Regions from separate parts of the Sporosarcina siberiensis genome, predicted to be linked through region 2. Evidence: a T-box and tRNA genes for the amino acid it is inferred to sense, from the RefSeq annotation. Region 2 holds a T-box; the other holds one or more tRNA genes.

Region 1 (10,254 bases), on a different contig from region 2:
ACGCTTGATATTTCTCTGTAGTTTGATATAATAGGTAATGTCTTGTGAAAAAAGTAGTCCAGTGATAATGGCGAAGAGGTCACACCCGTTCCCATACCGAACACGGTAGTTAAGCTCTTCAGCGCCGATGGTAGTTGGGGGTTCCCCCCTGCAAGAGTAGGACGTTGCTGGTCTATTTATTTCAAAAGAATCAATTATAGTACATTGAAATAAACTTGTTACATTATTCCGCAGTAGCTCAGTGGTAGAGCAATCGACTGTTAATCGATCGGTCGTAGGTTCGAGTCCTACCTGCGGAGCCAATTGGAGAGCTGTCCGAGTGGCCGAAGGAGCACGATTGGAAATCGTGTAGGCGGTTAACGCTGTCTCAAGGGTTCAAATCCCTTGCTCTCCGCCAGATTCCAATTATATTACATATGGCCCGTTGGTCAAGCGGTTAAGACACCGCCCTTTCACGGCGGTATCACGGGTTCGAATCCCGTACGGGTCACCATTATATAATTGATATCCATTAATAAAGAAATAGGATAATTATTTTACCCAGGAGGATTAGCTCAGCTGGGAGAGCACCTGCCTTACAAGCAGGGGGTCGGCGGTTCGAGCCCGTCATCCTCCACCATATATTTTAGTTTGCTAGTGCTGAAAAATGCTGTATAGTAAGTTGTAGCTCTACTTATATGTATTTCATACTTATTGTCGCGGGGTGGAGAAGTGGTATCTCGTCGGGCTCATAATCCGAAGGTCACAGGTTCAAATCCTGTCCCCGCAACCAATTTATATCTCATTAAGAAGTTGAACAAATTAAATACTATAGTATTGTCGCGGGGTGGAGAAGTGGTATCTCGTCGGGCTCATAATCCGAAGGTCACAGGTTCAAATCCTGTCCCCGCAACCAAATGGTCCCGTGGTGTAGCGGTTAACATGCCTGCCTGTCACGCAGGAGATCGCGGGTTCGATTCCCGTCGGGACCGCCATTTATTTAATGTACTACATAGTTTTGGCTCAGTAGCTCAGTCGGTAGAGCAAAGGACTGAAAATCCTTGTGTCGGCGGTTCGATTCCGTCCTGAGCCACCATTTTATTAATTAGTGAATTTATATAAAGCCGGAGTAGCTCAACTGGTAGAGCAACTGACTTGTAATCAGTAGGTTGAGGGTTCAAGTCCTTTCTCCGGCACCATAGTTCTTCTGTGTTTTGATATTAATATGGTGGGGTAGCGAAGTGGCTAAACGCGGCGGACTGTAAATCCGCTCCCTACGGGTTCGGCAGTTCGAATCTGCCCCCCACCACCATTTTAGGGGTATAGTTCAATGGTAGAATAAAGGTCTCCAACACCTTCGATGTGGGTTCGAATCCTACTACCCCTGCCATTTTACTTTATTGAATAAATTAATAAATAATCTTTAGTAGTGAATCATAAAAAATTATATTATGGCGATTGTGGCGAAGTGGTTAACGCATCGGATTGTGGTTCCGACATTCGAGGGTTCGATTCCCTTCAGTCGCCCCTTTTAATTTTTTATGGTATTTATATTATGGCGATTGTGGCGAAGTGGTTAACGCATCGGATTGTGGTTCCGACATTCGAGGGTTCGATTCCCTTCAGTCGCCCATTTTTATTTTTGGGGTATAGCCAAGCGGTAAGGCATCGGACTTTGACTCCGTCATCGTTGGTTCGAATCCAGCTACCCCAGTATTTTTTTAGCGGAAGTAGTTCAGTGGTAGAATACGACCTTGCCAAGGTCGGGGTCGCGGGTTCGAATCCCGTCTTCCGCTCCATTTATCTACGGCGGCATAGCCAAGCGGTAAGGCATGGGTCTGCAACACCCTTATCACCGGTTCAATTCCGGTTGCCGCCTCCATTTTTTTATGATTAATGCTTCTTGAAAATTACATGTTCTTTGCCCGAGTGGTGGAATGGCAGACACGTCGCACTCAAAATGCGATGCCGCGAGGCGTGCCGGTTCAAGTCCGGCCTCGGGTATATCCTGGTCTTTTCCAGTTAAGTTGAGTAAGACCTAAAGCATCTACAAACGTTGATAACACAACGTTTGTAGATGCTTTTTCTTTTGGGGGAATACCATAGAAAACGATAGGTTTTGAAAACTTTATGCACAAGGATTGCACAAACATGTTCTTAAAGATTGAAATTGTTTCTTCTCTGTTTTTTCTTTCATCTAATCCAAGATGTATGAATAAGTCTTCCAGGTTGTCTCTAGATCCATATGTGATACCTTTTGATTGGATTCACCGCCGTACAGAAATACGCTTGCACGTGTATGACATAATCGATATGAACTTTTTTAAAAAGTTGTTTATATATGTATGATTGATTAAAGAAAACAAGCTACTTAGAATTGTTCCCAGTCGATATACTGCTAATTGATGGAGTACTTCATGCAAGGTGTTCAGACCTTTCGAAACAAGGATACCGCCTTAGTTGATATCGATATTTAAATGATAGGAAATTTTGAACTAAATGCCATTGTGAAGGGTGTGAAAAAATGGGCAATTATCATTTCTGAAAGCAAAGAAATTCGGTTTTGCTCGTGAAGGAGAATGTAGTGATCGCAAAAGTAAAACGAAAACTCTCATATAAGAGAAAACAGTAGTCCGTTGTAATCAGGATTCCTTTTTCAGGGTTCTAACAACCTCACATAACTTTTTAGGTAGTATTCTAGTATGTTTCAAAACTGATTTACTCCTAATATAAGGTGTTAAAGACTATGGAAAAGGAATATTTAGGCATCCATCAATGAGCTGCTAAACAAGAGTATAGGTTTAAAGACTATTTTATTAATATAATAAATGAGCTAAATGTTTATTTTTAGAGAATAGTTTGTTAAACTAAATATTCACGAATATAATTAAAAGGGTATGCTTAGAAGAGGTATGGGGGCGAATTTATGATTCAAGATAAGACATTATTATCTATTGAGAGGGCATTAATGCATGGAATACAAGAAATGGTTTTCATTGTCCGAGTGGATGATAATGGGCTTTTTTATGAATTTGTGAATCAGGCCGCAATGGATAAAACAGATTTAGATCATACATCGATTGGCAAAACCTTTTTTGAAACACAAACATATGAACTGGCTGATATGATTAATTCCCAGTACTTAAAGGTTTTGGAAAGTAATGGTCCGATAACGTATGAAGATAGCTATACAGATCCAGAAGGAATACTTCGGTATTCTAAAACCTGTCTAACACCTATGTTCGATTCTGATGGTAAATGTACACATGTTGTAAGTATCGTACAGGATATTACTGGAGAAGTAGAAGCGAAACAAGAAAGTGTAGACTCTTTAAAGAATCTTGAGGAAAGTCGTTCCTATTATCATTCTTTATTTGAGCATAATGCTGATGCCATTTTGACGTTAGACTTAAACGGCCAAATAAAGGGTGCTAATCCTATGGGTCTGAAGGTGAGTCAATTACCTAAAGAAGAGTTCTATGAAAAAAGAATATTGGACTTTGTTGCACCTGAGGACAAACGAAAAACATTACTGAACTTTCAAAAAGCAAAAAATGAAGAATATATAAACTTTCGAGTCAATGTCCTTCAAAATGATAATAAAATGCTTAGTGTATTGGTGAAATTTATCCCGATTAAGATTCGGGAAGTGACGACTGGTTTCTATGTTATTTTAAAGGATATGCGAGAGCTTGATCATATGGTTGAATTGTATATGGAAGTTGAAAAGAACTTCCGTGTTATTGCAGAGAATGCTAATGATGTCATTATTTTAATCAATCATGAAAAACAATACTTATTCATTTCACCTTCAATTGAAGAATTATATGGATTTACACCCAATGAATATCTAGGTATAAACCCTTTAAGTAACATACATCCAGACGATGCAGCCTCATTATATATAAAGTTGAGTGATGCAAAAAAACATAGAGCAATATGTAAAATGCGTATTCGTATAAAACATAAATTTGATCATTGGGTCTGGTCTGAACTGCATGCGACCCCGGTGTTTGATGAGAGTCATTCGTATAGTCATATGGTGATTATCGTTCGCGATGTCTCGCTGCAAAAGAAATACGAAACAGAATTAGAGTTTCTGGCATATCACGATCCTTTGACAAGCTTGCCAAATCGTCGATTTTTTCAAGAAGCACTTGAAAAGGCGTTGAGTGAATACCATAAGAAAGGCGTAAAATTTGCCGTTATGCTTTTAGATATCGATAAATTTAAAAGTATTAATGATCAATGGGGACATGAAACAGGAGATGTCGTTATCCGTGAATTTAGTAATCGTTTAAAAGCTAAGATCCATAAAACTGATGTAGTGGCACGCCTAGGTGGGGATGAATTTATTATCTTATTGCCTGACGTGGATTCTGAAAACTGCGCACTGAGTGTAATGGATAAAATTAGACAAGCGATGAGGTATACATGGGAGTTTGAGAATACTAGTTTATCAGTTATGACTAGTATTGGCATGACTATGCCAAACAAACATTCAACGATTTCGTCGATTTTAAAAGAAGCAGATAAAGCAATGTATGTGGAGAAGAAATCAAAAATAGGAAACGATGTTGGCTATCGTTTTTAAAGTCAGGCGCGTGAACACGAAATGATAACTCTTGAAATACTTTCGATAGATTTCTAGGTTACTGTGAGTTTGTACTAGATAAATGAATTCAATCAGTAAAAACGAGAAACCTTTTGTCATTGGTTTTTTAGTGAGCCGAAAAAAGTCAGCGTTTTTTTTACGCAACTGTTTGGTTGGTTTGAGTTGGGTATTCTACTGTACTTAAACCAGTCAAATTTATTTTCATTCGTTACTCAACTTTATCTGCATTGATGTTCACTTGTTCTTGTGCAGCTTCTTCGGGCGCCAAGCCCTCTTCACTGTCAATCACAGCTTTCCCCATATCCTCGGATATCCAATGAAAGAGCTGGGAAACTGCGTATGCCTCCGGTAAATCTTCTTCCAATCCAATTTTCTTATACGTTTATGCAAGTGTGAATCGGTCCCATCTTCTTGCGCATTTATAAAGATTGTAGAAACAAACAACGGATTATTTAAGAATAACAACAAATCCACAGTAACATAGAATAGTATAGGATTGGATATTTTTGGAACATCCTTTCGGTTTTTATTCATATTCACTACTATTTCTACTCGAAAGATACAGGGAGGGCGAATGTCCGTAAATGAGACATTCACAAGGACAAGTCAAACGATAAAAGAAGAATACTATAGTGTTATAAAACGGGAACTAAACAAAATCGCTCCTTGCCGTCTAATGACAGAAGGAGCGATTTCCATAAAGGGGACCCTGGTGATACTATTTGAGTTTGTCCATTGCAATTGCCTTGGTTGGGTATTGGTGATGGGTCACAAAGTAAATGGGAACAGGTTATTGGTTTGCTGTCATTTAAATTGTTGGTCCCACTTTATGCCTTGGAAAGGAGTCTCACCTTTCCAAGGGGTTAGAAATATTTCGCATCATCGAAGTCTAGTATAATTGAATAGTTTTTAGCGTTGATGAGATTGGATAGCTTATGTGCATCTTTCTCAGCTTGTAGGGACTTAACCCTATAGTCTTCCGGTTCAAATAAAGCGACACGGTAGACAATTATGTCTTCAGAATAGCCATACTGAATTTCTTCTTTTTCAGACATGGATAGTTCTTTATAAGTTTGAGCTTTTGCACGTAGTTGGGTAGCAAGTTCAATAGCTTCAACAATCGCTAGTTGGTCACCTTGAAATTCGATTTCATTATCAATATTGGCTCGATACATAAGTCGGTCAAGTGTGCGGCTATCCAAACGTACTTCGTCCAATTCGGTTTCAACGATTTGAAGTGTACGTAGACCTTTTTCAGGGGAGTTCCCTTTTTCTACGGTTGTAAAGGCGACACGTCTCATTTCGTCATCCAATTCATGAATACGTTTCTTTAGGATGCTTTTTAATTTCACTGCTTCTGCAAGTGTGATTTTTGACATCGAATATTCCCCCAGTATGTGTTTAATCTTCGTCTAGTATAATGGATGTTTTTCCCTCATGCACTACATAGGTTCGAACATCTCCGCCACTCATGCTGGTGAACATATTACCGCATGCGGTAGTCAATTCAAGTGACGTCTTAACGTCAAATGAAGGCGGAATGTAGAATACGTGTAGTGCATCTGTTGTGCTTGATGTTATCGCTGTCCTTTTAGAGTCAACGACAGGACTCGCAAACGAACTTGTATCATCTGAAAGTTGTATACTGTTTATCATGGTATTATATTGATCATTCAGCCCAGTAAATCCGTCATCTTCAGTACCTAATGAAGCGATTACATCGCCACTGATTTTTTCTAAGTCATAAATACCAATTGGGATTTTATGTTGCAACGAAAAGAAGTTGTTTAAGTCGACTGCTGTGTTGCAGGTATCTATATAGTTTTGTTTTTGTATACGAAGTAAAAGTGCCTCGGAAGACAGTTTATGCTCGTTCGGGTCTGCTCCAAGTTGTTTCCATAGCTCTCTCCACTCTTTTACTTCAGGATAGTCGGTTACTAATTTATCATCTAAGTCAAAAAAAAGTTGTTCTTGAAACAATCTTAATCTGCCTTGCAGCATTTGAGGGGATTCTGATACGGTAATTCTGGTATAATGATTAATGCCTAATTTAATTTCTGGTACGCTATTTAAAAGTGTTGAGTTTAGTTTGAATTTCAATGCTATCACCCTTTTTTTATACTATAAATTAATTTTAACATATAGGAGGTGGATTCGTGTGAATGTAGTCGAATTGCAACAAGAAGTTCGAGCATATGCGCTGTCAATTGGTATTGATAAAATTGGTTTCACGACATCCGCTCCATTTCGTGAGTTGAAAAATCGCTTGAAACGTCAACAAGATCTTGGATACCAATCGGGATTTGAGGAGAAGGATTTAAATAAACGTACAGAACCCGTCCTCCTTCTTGACCAAGCCGAGAGTATCATTTCAATTGCGATTGCTTATCCTTCTCGGATGAAAGATTCACCGAAAGGAAAAAGAGGGGAACGAAGAGGAATCTTTTGCCGAGCTTCTTGGGGAATGGATTACCATACGGTTCTTCGTGAGAAGTTAGGTATCCTTGAGGAGTTCATACAAGAGCTTGTGCCCAATGCAAAAATGAAATCAATGGTTGATACAGGTGAGCTTTCAGACCGAGCAGTTGCGGAACGTGCGGGTATTGGGTGGTCTGCGAAAAACTGTTCGATTATTACACCAGAGTTTGGCTCTTATGTCTATTTGGGTGAAATGATTACAAATATTCCTTTTGCGCCGGATGAGCCAATGGAAGATGAGTGTGGCGAATGTACGTTGTGTCTGGATGCGTGTCCAACGGGTGCACTTATCGTTGGTGGTCAACTCGATGCCCAGAGATGCATTGCATTTTTAACTCAGACGAAAACAGCGATACCCGAAGAATTTCGTACTAAAATTGGGAATCGGGTGTACGGCTGTGATACATGTCAGACCGTGTGTCCGAAGAATAAAGGAATACAAAATTTACATCAAAATGTATTCCATCCTGAACCAGAGCTAGCAAAACCTCTTTTACAGCCAATATTAAGTCTTTCGAATCGACAATTTAAAGAGAAGTTCGGTCATATTTCTGGATCTTGGCGTGGTAAAAACCCGATACAACGGAATGCGATTATAGCGCTTGCTCATTTTAAGGAAGAGTCCGCAGTACCTGAATTGATTGAAATGTTGAAGTTGGATCCAAGACCGGTCATGCGTGGAACAATTGCATGGGCACTCGGTGAAATTGGTTTGGATATTGGTATTGAAGCGATTAAAGAAGCACTTCTTACAGAACTAGATCCTGAAGTACGCAAGGAGTTAGAAAAAGTAGTAGAATTTAAAATAGAAATCATTTAATAAGGGGAAGTGTTTGAAGTGGCAATACATGTAGCATTATTTGAACCACAAATACCTGCGAATACGGGTAATATTGCAAGAACATGTGCAGGAACTGGAGTAAAACTTCATTTAATAAGACCATTGGGTTTTTCAACAGAGGATAAAATGTTGAAACGAGCTGGTCTTGATTACTGGGAGCATGTAGATATCTCATATTACGATGGTATTGAGGAACTTTTTGATGCATTTCCCGAAGGACGTTTCTACTTCTTAACAAAACAAGGTGAGCAACCACATTCGGCTTTTGATTATTCAAATCGTGATGAAGATCTATTTTTTGTATTCGGAAAAGAAACAAGTGGACTTCCTGAGAAAGTTCTTTCAGAAAACAAAGACAGATGTTTACGAATCCCAATGAACGATAATATACGTTCTTTAAATTTATCAAATACAGCAGCAATCTTAATTTACGAAGCACTGCGTCAACAATCTTTTCCAAATTTAAATTAAAAAATGGGACTGCCATTAGGCTAGTCCCATTTCTTTATGTTGGCTGATGTCCACGTTTCTTCTGTTTACCAGGTTTGTCTTCGTACCCTCCAGCAAAAATTGCAGCTAAGAATGCTACGCAGACGGCCATTATTAGAATCAAAGTCATAGAAGTAACCTCCTGTTTAATAAGATAGTAACTCAACTAAGTATACCCTATTTTTATTGATAATGTAACGGTCGGGCTATAATCTTCAGCGATTCATGTCGTTAATGTGCCAAAAACAGTATTTGATAAGTAAACAATGCTGCAAAAACATATAGAAGAATTGGAACTTGTTTTCCTTTTCCTTTAACTACTTTCAAAATGGGGTAGGTAATGAATCCAAGTGCAATTCCTGTTGCGATACTTGAAGTAAGTGGCATCGTTAAAATAATTAAAAAAGCGGGGAAAGCTTCATCAAAGGAATCCCATTCAATATTTTTTACTACACCTATCATTAAGCTACCAACAATAATTAAAGCTGGAGCAGTTATAGCTGAAACACCTGATAAGGTACTTACAAGCGGGCCGAAGAAAGCGGCGGCTATAAATAATAGAGCTACCGTTAATGTTGTTAGCCCTGTTCTGCCTCCAACAGCAACACCTGAAGAAGACTCTATATAAGCGGATGTTGGGCTTGTTCCAAACATGGAGCCAACAGAAGTAGCGACTGAATCTGCTAGAAGCGCCTGTCGTGCTCGAGGCAGTGTATTGCCCTTCATTAGTCCCGCTTGTTTTGCGACGCCAATCATAGTCCCTGTGGTGTCAAACAAAGTAACGATTAAAAAGGCTAAAACAACGCCGTATAGGCCATGTGAAACAACATCCCCAAATGCCTGAACCGGATTCCAAACAAGGATACCTTCAGGTAAAGATGGAATCTGCGTAAGACTTCCTTTAAATTCAAGTTGACCTGTAAATACGGCAAGAATTCCCGTTAAGATCATTCCTATAAAAATAGAACCATATATATTTAAAGTCATTAGAATCACTGTAACGAGTAATCCGAATAATGCTAGTAAAACAGGTGGAGATGTTAGCTCACCAAGTTGAACGAGATTTGTTTCGTGATGAACGACAATTCCGGAAAGACGTAATCCAATAAATGCAATAAATAAACCGATTCCTGCTGTAATCCCATTTTTTAAGTTCTCTGGGATGGATTGGATGAGCTTTTCTCGAAAAGGTGTTAAAGATAATATTACGAATAACAGGCCTGCAATAAAGACAGCGGAGAAAGCCGTCATGTAATCAAGTTGTCCATTGGAAGCGGAAACTACTGATGTGAAATAAGCATTCAGTCCCATACCTGGTGCAATTGCAATGGGATAATTTGCGAATAAGGCCATCCAAAGTGTACCGATGACTGCGGCAATAATTGTGGCAAGAAATACTTGGTCAAAAGGAACGCCAGCTTCGGCAAGAATAATAGGATTGACGATTACGATATACGCCATCGTTAAAAATGTAGTCATTCCAGCTAATAGTTCAGTTTTGACTGTAGTATTATGTTCTTTTAAATGAAACATGTAATTCTCCTTTCAATATCCGAACGTTATTAAGTGCATTATCAATAATATTCGTTTTTCATGAGAACTGCAACAATAAATAAGAAATGGCATGAAGAATATTTTCTCCATGCCGTTTCTTATTTTGTCTCCATTTCAATTGTAATAGCTTCACCAGTAAAGGGATGTGTGAAGGCTACTGAAGTTGCAGTTAAGCGGTAATGACCATCTTCGGTTTCACTACCGTCATAAAGTGTATCGCCTTTTACAGGATGGCCGAGATGGGCTAAGTGCACTCGTATTTGATGTGTACGACCTGTTTCAAGTTCAGCTTCCACAA
Region 2 (10,254 bases):
CTTCCCATCGATTGCAGTTAAAGCAGCAGAATTTCAAGGCAAACGTGCCGGCTTTAGATTCCTGACAAAAATGCTTGAGTACTCATACTTAAAATCTAGAAATATATCTTCATTTTCAGTACTATTAGAAATTGCTGAAAAACTTAATTTGGATGTTGAAGAGTTTACTCGGGACTTCTCTTCTAAAAATGTTCTTAGGTCCTTACAAGTAGACTTGTATATGGCACAAGAAATGGACGTAGACACTGCTCCTACATTTGTTTTCTTCAATGAAAACATTGAAGATGAAGGCTTAAAAGTTAGCGGAATGTATAGTTACGAAATATATGAACAAATTCTTGAGGAGCTCATCGGTCGATCGATTATTCCAGATAATCCTCCGCCTTTAAAGGAGTTATTTGGCCGATTTGACACACTAGCAACTAAGGAAATTGCAGAAATATATAGAATAAGCGAGAAATCGGCAGAACGAGAGTTAAAAAAATGTTTGTTGAAACAACATGTCGAACGTATGCCTTATCGAGATACAATGTTATGGCGTAAAAAACGATTGCCAATATAGAAATATCCATTGTGAGGAATTCAAACTCACAATGGATATTTTTTTGCAAACAAAGAAGCATCCATTCCTGGGGGGGAATGGATGCTCTATTTAAAAAAGGGAATGGGAGAAATCTCACGATCAAACAAAAGGGGTGTATGTTTGGTATGTGATTTATTTCACATCCTTATCGTATCACCATATAACTGTAACATCAACAATTCACAATGATTTTCACAGAACTGTAACATTCGTTCTTTTTCAAAGCTATTTTACTTTATATCGATATAACATAAATAGTATTGTAGATACTAAAAAAAACAGTCACGTCCACCTTATTCATTGGTGGACGTGACTGTTCTTGCTCGTATTACTTTTTCAATAAAAGTGCTTCAAGTTCATTTAGTTTCTCTTCAAACACGCGACATGCTTCTTCAATCGGTGCGGCACTTGTCATATCGACTCCTGCCTTTTTCAACACTTCTATAGGATAATCAGAAGATCCCGCCTTTAAGAAGTTATTAATATAACGTTCTACGGCTGGTTCGCCTTCATTCAGAATTTGATTGCTTAGTGCAACTGCGGCACTATATCCTGTTGCATATTGGTACACATAATAGTTGTAGTAGAAATGTGGAATTCTTGCCCATTCAAGTCCAATTTCTTCATCAATCACAATGTCTTCACCAAAATATTTCTTGTTTAATTCGTAATATTCTTCCGTTAACTTATCAGCTGTTAACGCAACCCCGTCCTGATCCAATTGATGAATACGGTGCTCAAATTCAGCAAACATCGTCTGACGGAAAACAGTTCCTCTGAATCCATCTAGCCAGTAGTTTAGGAGATAAATTCGTTTTTGCTCATCTTTAATTGTTTTTAGTAAATGATCGTTTAAAATCGCTTCATTCACCGTGGATGCAACTTCCGCAACAAAAATTGAGTAGCCGCTGTAGACATAAGGTTGGTTTTTTCGTGAATAATAACTATGCACGCTGTGTCCAAACTCATGTGCAAGTGTAAACAAATTATTCGCACTGTCTTGCCAGTTCATAAGCACATAAGGATTGGTCCCGTATGAACCAGATGAATAAGCCCCCGAACGCTTCCCTTTGTTCTCACGTACGTCGACCCAACGATTTTCTAGTCCTTCTTTAACAATGGATACGTATTCTTCGCCAAGTGGATGAAAACTCTCCAGCATCGTTTGTGTTGCTTCCTCGTATGGGATTTTCATATCCGCATCTTTCACAAGGGGAGCATACAGATCCCACATATGGAGTTCATCTAATTCAAAAACTTGTTTCCGAAGAGCAACATATCGTTGCAGCAAGTGGACATTGTTATTGATTGTCGTCACAAGATTTTCGTATACTTGTTCAGGAATATGGTTATTCGACATTGCTGCCTCACGTGCCGATGAGTAATTGCGAATGCGTGCATTGACGTTATTACTCTTCACATTACCCGTTAAAGTTGAGGCAAATGTATTTTTAAATTGGCCATATACCGAATACATCGCTTTAAATGCTTCTTCTCTAACTTCGGGATTATCACTTTCTAGGAATCCAACGTATCGACCATGTGTTAACTCTACGTCTTCACCGTCATCGTCTTTAACAATCGGAAATTTTAAGTCCGCATTATTTAACATACTGAATGTTTCCGATGAACTTCCTACTACTTCGGATATTTGAGCAAGCAACGCCTCCTGCTCAGCAGGTAAAATATGTGGTCGTTGTGCATTGATTTCTTCAAATTCTTGTTTGTATAAACGCAGTCCATCATGCTCCTCAATAGATTTAGATAATTTATCTTCATCAATTGACATAAGCTCAGGCAAGAAGAATGACAAAGCAGTCGACACTTTAACGAAAAGTGATTTAATACGACCGTCCATAGCCTGATAGAAACCATTTGTTGTATCCTGATCAGTTTTCAAATGTGCATATGTGTAAAGCTTACGCAAACGAACTGTCAAAGCATCACGATACTCCAAAGCAGATAGAAGAGCTTCTGAACCATTTCCAAGAGTTCCTTCAAAAGACGCTGCTTTTAAAGTGAATTCTTCCACTTCTTTATACTCTTTTTCCCATGCTTCATCGGTTTCAAAAATGTCTTCAAGGCGCCAAGTTTCTTCAACCTTCACCTCATCACGATTTAATACTTTGTTTTTATTGTCAGCTGTCATTTATAGTCCCCCTTCTCCCTTTAGTTCGGGAAACGAATCATTTCTATTTTCTCAATCTTCATTCCTTTTTGCAAGTAATCGTTCTGCAAATAGTTGAACTATTTTTTCATCACTAAAATCACCAACGTCTTGTAGCGAATCTATGCCCGCAGAGAGCAACAGATCTCGATATGCTATACATCCTTTGACTTGATTGTATGAAGGGTGGTCAAGTTCTCGAATAAAAGTTTTTGCTAATTGTTTCGATAGATTACTAATCCTAAGACCCTTTCTCATTAAAAATCTGAGCAATCTAATTTGCCACTCGCAGCTGTGTTCCCGAAATTCAGTAGAAAATGGCACCGGTAACCCAATCCAAGATGGTAATTCAAGAGGGTGAATTCTCAACTCATAGCAACATCTTAAAAAAGGATCATTAATCCCTTTTCTGTTCAATAAAACCCGTGAATTTAAAAATTTAATTCGATTTGCACTATAAATCTTTACGTACTCATTTAGTTCGTTGCTAGTTGCTGTTTTAGGTCGAGCAAAAGGGAAGGTTTGCATCTTAATAGGTAGGACTCGGTGAATGCCTATATATCTCTTTCCGGATATATGAATAAGATTACTAAAATAATGGAACTGCTTTGTTTGGGGATTGTATGTGAGGAAAACAAGTCCTTCTGGGGTTTGGTACGTAAAGAAGCTTTCATGAAATTTAGAGAAATCATATGCACAAACGCCCTGTGGGAGTGAGCGGATTTTTGCCGGGGTAAGCAAAAGCCATATTGGTCGCATTCCTGCGCTTAAGTAACCATTCGTTCTCTGTTTTATAATGTTCACGGGAATTGTACTGCACTGAAACTCAATCGGCACCTGATTAGAATTTGTTGTTACGAGTAGATCAGGACGTTGTGATAAAGCGCTAAAATACGGTTCCAGTTGGACTTCTTGTTCATTTTTCAAGAAAAATTCATATAACTGTCTTTTTCCTTCAAGATGAATTTGGGATTCTCCTTCTGAAAAAGATGCGGTACAGCTTGCTTGGTTCTCGTGCGCAAAATGCGGAATCACAATATCCCCGACTTTCAGATGAACAGGATCATCGCATTGTGGACAATAGAAATTAACCTTCTTTCGCCAATCTCTTAATTGTTCTTTTTCCATCTCATTGGATAGAGTAATAATCGTTCCATCTTCTTTTTTAGCAGTTAAAATAGCTTCTCCCTCCTTTTCTCCATTAATTTTACGAATACTCAGACAGAATAGCAAGTACAAGTTGGATTTTTTATTTTTTAAAGCTTTTGACTGGAGTATATCGTAATTACCTTCTTACCTTGGTTGTTTCATTGAACAGCGCTAAACACTGATTTCCAGAAAGTTCACAACGTTTTGGAAACCTCGCAACTTTTCAGGGTAACTTCGCAACGTTTTCCGGAAACCTCGCAACGTTTTCTGGGAACCTCACAACGTTTTCCAAACTTCGCAACGTTCTCCGGAAACTTCACAACGTTCTCCGGTAACTTCGCAACGTTCACCGGTAACTTCGCAACGTTTTCGTATTAACACCACAATTGTCGCCAATCAAAAAAATGCAGCTACCCGATTGGGAGCTGCATTTTAATGTTAGTCAAGGTGTTCCAAAAAACGAATCTGTTTGTGTGAATACATCAGATTCCATAATTACATTGCCATATTCCTCTAGACGATGGATTGTCACATTAGATGCTGTTCCGAATTCTGTGATGACACTGTAAAGATCTGTTTTTTGCATATCATCCATATCAGGTGCATCATACAAAACGTGCAAGTAGAAAATGTCCTCAAGTGAGTGAAGTGATGTTGTTACATTATATTCTTTCACTCGACTGGAAAGCATAATAACTTCTTCGAATTCTTTAAAGTAAAAAGTGTTCTCAAGCCACTCCATTGTACCACCTGGTCCAATCGTCGCATTTTCTTCTGAGTCATCCAAAACTTCAATGTTGGGTCGGAATGGTTTCTTTGAATCGTCTCCTGAAAAAGGAGATTCTTCTAATTCGCCATCTTCTGAAGTCTGAGCGCGTGTAACCGTTACTTCAATGCCCTTATTCATCGCATGGACTTGAATCCATAATGGACCATCGACTTCAAACTCAGCCTCTTCATTAATTTCGTCCATCATTTCCCAAAAAAGCTCTTCGCTTTTATCGCGATTATACCAAACTTCTTCACGAGTGAAACCACGTTCTTCGATATCATTATATGATAGAAAAAACTTAACTGTATTTTCGTTTATACGTTCGATTTCCATCTCTCAATCTCTCCCTTCCTACGAAATAGGTTCTATCCTATTTCTTTTAATAATATGCAATCAATCTGCAATGCCTTACTCTTAATATATGACTGCTCGGTGAGATTTGAAAGGGTTTCGCCTTACAATGACAACTTTAGATAGTAATAGCATTGTAGAGAACTTTTTATATGAATGCAAGGCAAAATTGAAAAGCCGATAGGATTACGGCATTTTTCAATGTCATACCCCTACCAGCTCATTATTATTCTGCTTTAATTAGTTTACCATACGGCGTGCTTCAAGCAACTGGTAAGCCCTAACTTTTCTTGGAAGGAAGCGACGAATTTCATCTTCATTGTATCCGACTTGCAACCTTTTCTCATCGAGAATAATCGGTCTTCTAAGTAGCCCAGGATGTTCTTGAATCAACTCATAAAGTCTTTGTAATGGAAGACTTTCTACGTCTACATTTAGTTTTTGGAATATTTTAGATCTTGTTGAAATAATTTCATCTGTACCGTCTTCAGTCATACGGAGGATTTCTTTTATCTCATCAATATTTAATGGTTCAGAAAAGATATTACGCTCTGTATATGGAATTTCATGTTCCTCCAACCATGCTTTAGCTTTTCTGCATGACGTACAGCTCGGTGATGTAAATAATGTGACCATCATAATGCCGACACTTCCTTTCAGATTGAATCATAGCAAATGTATTTATAGAAATTTATTTAGAATAATTATAATCTAACCTAATCTAAGTACTATTATACACACATTTATTAGTGATGAATACTCTTTTTGTGAAATAATTAACAATTATTGACCAATGTTCACAATTCCTTAATATTAGCGAGTTATCAATGATCTAGAGCTTACTTTAATGTTCTACTCTTTGTTATACCCTTCATATTGACTAAATAAACATCTGTTTGAAAATTTACTTCAGTTCTCAATTAGATTCTCCTTAGTGAAAAAATCTAACTACACTTAATAATACGTTTGTAAAACGAAAAGGTTTCATTTAGTACAAAAAGAATTCCAAAACACCTTAAGCATTTTGGAATTCTTTTCTTATTTGTAAGTAACTCCTGGAGTATAACGATTTCCAGCATTCCATAGTAGATATTCATCGATGCCATTGTCTTTTAGCCCTTTAATTTGAGCTTCTACTTCAGCCTTACCATATTTTAAGTAGTTACCAGCCCCAAGCCATGGTGCACTGAAGTCTTGAATCCACGGTCGTGATATTGGTGGGTTTTCAAGTGCTCCCAAGACTTCGTTCTCTACTTTTGCATATTCGGATACTAATCGATAAGGTTCTAGATCTGGTTTTTGAATACCGAAATAAGATGTCCAATGACTTGGATAAATCATCGAAGATATAACATCGACGTTTTCAGATATTCTAGAGAAGTTTTGACCAATTCCCGGCGCTTCCGCTAACGTTGCCGCATATCCAAAGATATCAACAGAAACTTTAACACCATATGGATGCAGTTTCTCACGAGCATATTCTACAAAATCAGTAATTGCTTCAACTCGTCGCTGCACTGGATCTAGTTCTGATTCTTCATAATCCTCAAACACATACTTTAATGCATCATGACGTTTTTCAAAGCCTTCTGGAAAACGAACATAGTCAAATTGAATTTCTTGAAAACCCATTTTTGCAGCTTCAATCGCAATGTTGACGTTATGATCCCAAACTTCCTTCATGAATGGATTTACAAAGGATTCCCCACGTCCGTTTTTCCATACTTTATCGCCATCCATAAACGTTAAGTCATGACGTTTCTCCGCAAGTACACTGTCTTTGAATACGACAATTCGACCAATTGGATAAATTTCATTTTCTTCAAGTTCTTTAAGCATCTTATTCGGATCTTTTATATAACGTTTTCCGATGTCTAATGATGCCAACTCGGAATCCTCATCCGGAACATACGTAATGTTTCCATAGTCGTCTTTAATATCAATGACCATTGCGTTCAGGTCCGTTGTATTCATAAGTTCAACTAAATTTTCAAATCGTGCGCCTCCTGCAGAATGTCCTGTTACATATATCCCGCGAATAGCGTCCGGATATTGAAATGTTAGTCCAGAATCGAATTTAAACATTGGTGAATTAGAAACCAATTCCTTATCTATTTCTTCAAATCCATATGTACGTTCTGTAAAATTTTCTACCTTTTGATTTTCATCTGCCCATACTGTCATTGGTATCGTTATACAGACGATTGCTAATAAAGCCGTTATCCACTTTACGTGTTTCATTTCGACAACATTCCTTCCTTTCTTACAATATTAGCAATAATAAAGATTAATTGAAAGGTATATTTCATTCAATTTTATTGCAAAATAAATATCTTAGGTTTATAATTCATAAAATATTACAAATGAACGGCAACGATGGAAAGAGTATTTCTGCTTTCAGTTTTTAGAGAGTCTGTGGTTGGTGCGAACAGATAACTTAGCAGAAAGAATTGGGTTCCTGAGCTTGATGGATGAACCGCTAATTGGTTAAGTAGTCTGTCACGTTTCCCGCGTTATGGGACTTTGAGTGGCCTTCGGGCAATTCGGGTGGTACCACGGTTGAATTCGATTCAGTCGTCCCTCTATTAGTAGAGGGGCGACTTTTTTTGTGCGCCTACAGGACGTAGGCGTGCGGCTATTGCCACAGGAAGTGGCGTACTTTAGCCGCCTTCCCTTCTAGACGTAGGCGTGCGGCTTTTGCCACAGGACGTGGCGTTCTTCAGCCGCTTTCCTTTTCAGGACGTAGGCGTGCGGCTATTGCCACAAGACGTGGCGTTCTTTAGCCGCCTTCCTTTTCGGGACGTAGGCGTGCGGCTATTGCCACAGGACGTGGCGTTCTTTAGCCGCTTTTCATTGAAGATTAAAAAACCTAAAAATACAAATATGGAGGAATTTAGTATGAAAACAATTTTTTCAGGCATACAACCAACAGGTATTATAACACTTGGTAATTATATCGGAGCAGTTCGTCAGTTTACTGAACTTCAGCATGAATACGATTGTTTGTTTTGCATTGTCGACCAACACGCGATCACAGTTCAACAAGACCCAGCCGAATTAAGAAAGGCCATCCGTTCCCTTGCAGCGATTTACATAGCAAGTGGAATAGATCCCGAAAAGGCTGTGGTTTTCATCCAATCCGAGGTTCCTGCACACGCACAAGCCGGATGGATTATGCAAAGCATCGCCTATATTGGTGAACTTGAACGCATGACACAGTTTAAAGATAAGTCTGATGGTAAAAACGCAGTATCCGCTGCCCTACTTACGTATCCCCCATTAATGGCGGCTGATATCCTCTTGTACAACACAGATATCGTTCCCGTTGGTGATGATCAAAAACAACATCTCGAGATCACCAGAGACTTGGCAGAACGCTTTAACAGTCGTTACGGCGAAGTGTTAACGGTTCCCGAAATCAAAGTTCCTGAAAATGGTGCTCGTATTAAGTCTTTGCAAGATCCACTTAAAAAAATGAGTAAATCCGATCCAAATAAAAGAGGTACACTTTCTCTATTGGATACGCCAAAAGAAATTGAAAAGAAAATAAAAAGTGCCGTAACCGATTCGGAGGGCATCGTTCGATTCGACACGGTCAATAAACCAGGTGTTTCTAATTTATTGACCATCGAGTCTGCTTTAAGCAATGTTTCAATTGCGGACCTTGTAACGAAATACGAAGGTCTTGGCTACGGTGCATTTAAAGCAGGAGTCGCCGAAGCAATTATTAATCATCTTTCCCCAATCCAAGAAAAGTATTATGAGCTTCTGGAGTCGTCTGTCTTAGATGATATGCTCGATAAAGGCGCGGAAAAAGCGAATGCTATTGCTTCCGATACTCTTCGAAAAATGGAGAATGCGATGGGGCTCGGTAGGCAACGGTAATTGCTAATACGAGTGACGAAACAATTAGCAAAGTGAAATCAGGCGTCCGAATGATGTAATACAGGACTTGATTCCACTCATAACCTAGAGTTCTATAGTTGAAGTAAAATATAATGTGAGTGGCGCTAATTACAATTAAACCGTAACTTATGAGAAATATAAATAGTCGTGTAATCGCAGCTCATCCTTTAGCTTTTCTTTCACTATATGAACAAGCACCCTACTTTTAGACGAAGCACTAAAGAACTTGCGTTTTTTTATACTATTAATAAATAGACAACTTTCTATTCTGTTTTGAATGGAAGGTTGTTTTTTGATTGATGGATAGTTTTACTATCGTTTACTACATTTCGTCTTAAACGAAAGTGTATCCGTGTTGCTAGCACTATTTATTAATAGTTCTAAACTCCCGACTTGCAAGCGAACTAACACTGAGTGCAAGCAAACCAACACTTAGTGCAAGCAAACCAACACCGAGTGCAAGCAAACCAACACTAAGTGCAAGCAAACAAAGAAATCCCGAAGAATCATTATTCTTTTCCATAAAAAAGGCACTCCAGCTTCGGAGTGCCTTTTGCTTACATTTTTTTGAATACGAGTGAAGCATTATGTCCGCCAAAACCAAGTGAGTTGCTCATTGCATACTCAATGTCTGCTTTGCGGGCGGCATTTGGTACGTAATCCAAATCACATTCAGGATCTGCATTTACATAATTCATAGTCGGAGGAAGAATTCCCTCTTTTAACGCTTTCACTGTGAATATCGCCTCAAGACCACCAGCAGCTCCCAAAAGGTGACCTGTCAGCGCTTTAGTCGAGCTCATTGCAAGTTTATAAGCATGATCGCCAAAAACGGTTTTTGCTGCCAACGTTTCAAATAGGTCATTGTACGGCGTGCTTGTTCCGTGTGCATTGATATAACCGATTTGTTCTGGTGTAATTTCACCCTGTTCAATCGCCTGTTGCATTGCGCGCGCCGCCCCTTCACCCTCCGGAGCCGGAGCCGTGATATGATGTGCATCGCCTGTTGAACCATAACCAATTAGTTCTGCATAAATTTTTGCCCCACGCGCTACGGCATGTTCGTATTCTTCAAGAATTAAAATTCCTGCTCCTTCACCAATCACAAAACCATCGCGGTCTTTATCAAAAGGACGTGAAGCTGTGTTAGGGTCCGGATTCAAGGATAGTGCTGTATTCGCACAGAATCCTGCAACAGCCATTGTTGTAATTGGTGCCTCTGCACCGCCTGTAATCATTACATCAGCATCGCCCCTGCGGATTACTTCGAATGCATCTCCAATAGAGTTCGTACCCGAAGCACAAGCCGTCACGGTACATGAGTTA

What was found. The T-box of region 2 lies ahead of trpS (tryptophan--tRNA ligase). A T-box ahead of a tRNA ligase gene usually reads a tRNA of that ligase, here a tRNA-Trp.
Region 1: it has a tRNA-Trp gene. The T-box ahead of trpS (tryptophan--tRNA ligase) is inferred to sense a tRNA for this amino acid. The anticodon was not compared.

What each region holds. Positions count from the first base shown of each region.
Region 1 is NZ_JBHUGI010000005.1:86,189-96,442, reverse strand. It holds rRNA gene rrf (5S ribosomal RNA) at 58-173, shown strand; tRNA gene ACFSFY_RS02955 (tRNA-Asn) at 228-302, shown strand; tRNA gene ACFSFY_RS02950 (tRNA-Ser) at 306-397, shown strand; tRNA gene ACFSFY_RS02945 (tRNA-Glu) at 419-493, shown strand; tRNA gene ACFSFY_RS02940 (tRNA-Val) at 544-619, shown strand; tRNA gene ACFSFY_RS02935 (tRNA-Met) at 698-772, shown strand; tRNA gene ACFSFY_RS02930 (tRNA-Met) at 821-895, shown strand; tRNA gene ACFSFY_RS02925 (tRNA-Asp) at 899-974, shown strand; tRNA gene ACFSFY_RS02920 (tRNA-Phe) at 1,000-1,075, shown strand; tRNA gene ACFSFY_RS02915 (tRNA-Thr) at 1,103-1,178, shown strand; tRNA gene ACFSFY_RS02910 (tRNA-Tyr) at 1,207-1,291, shown strand; tRNA gene ACFSFY_RS02905 (tRNA-Trp) at 1,296-1,369, shown strand; tRNA gene ACFSFY_RS02900 (tRNA-His) at 1,434-1,506, shown strand; tRNA gene ACFSFY_RS02895 (tRNA-His) at 1,538-1,610, shown strand; tRNA gene ACFSFY_RS02890 (tRNA-Gln) at 1,623-1,693, shown strand; tRNA gene ACFSFY_RS02885 (tRNA-Gly) at 1,704-1,778, shown strand; tRNA gene ACFSFY_RS02880 (tRNA-Cys) at 1,788-1,861, shown strand; tRNA gene ACFSFY_RS02875 (tRNA-Leu) at 1,903-1,983, shown strand; gene ACFSFY_RS02870 (diguanylate cyclase domain-containing protein) at 2,906-4,573, shown strand; gene ACFSFY_RS02865 (hypothetical protein) at 5,458-5,973, opposite strand; gene ACFSFY_RS02860 (B3/B4 domain-containing protein) at 5,996-6,694, opposite strand; gene queG (tRNA epoxyqueuosine(34) reductase QueG) at 6,753-7,892, shown strand; gene trmL (tRNA (uridine(34)/cytosine(34)/5-carboxymethylaminomethyluridine(34)-2'-O)-methyltransferase TrmL) at 7,911-8,384, shown strand; gene ACFSFY_RS02845 (NCS2 family permease) at 8,634-9,935, opposite strand; gene ACFSFY_RS02840 (RluA family pseudouridine synthase) at 10,055-10,254, opposite strand, start outside.
Region 2 is NZ_JBHUGI010000032.1:627,565-637,818, forward strand. It holds gene ACFSFY_RS13955 (DsbA family protein) at 1-562, shown strand, start outside; gene pepF (oligoendopeptidase F) at 912-2,732, opposite strand; gene ACFSFY_RS13965 (competence protein CoiA) at 2,784-3,989, opposite strand; gene mecA (adaptor protein MecA) at 4,342-5,004, opposite strand; gene spxA (transcriptional regulator SpxA) at 5,263-5,658, opposite strand; gene ACFSFY_RS13980 (putative glycoside hydrolase) at 6,061-7,263, opposite strand; T-box leader at 7,387-7,607, shown strand; gene trpS (tryptophan--tRNA ligase) at 7,921-8,907, shown strand; gene ACFSFY_RS17560 (YuzI family membrane protein) at 8,846-9,082, opposite strand; gene ACFSFY_RS13990 (hypothetical protein) at 9,293-9,451, opposite strand; gene fabF (beta-ketoacyl-ACP synthase II) at 9,486-10,254, opposite strand, start outside.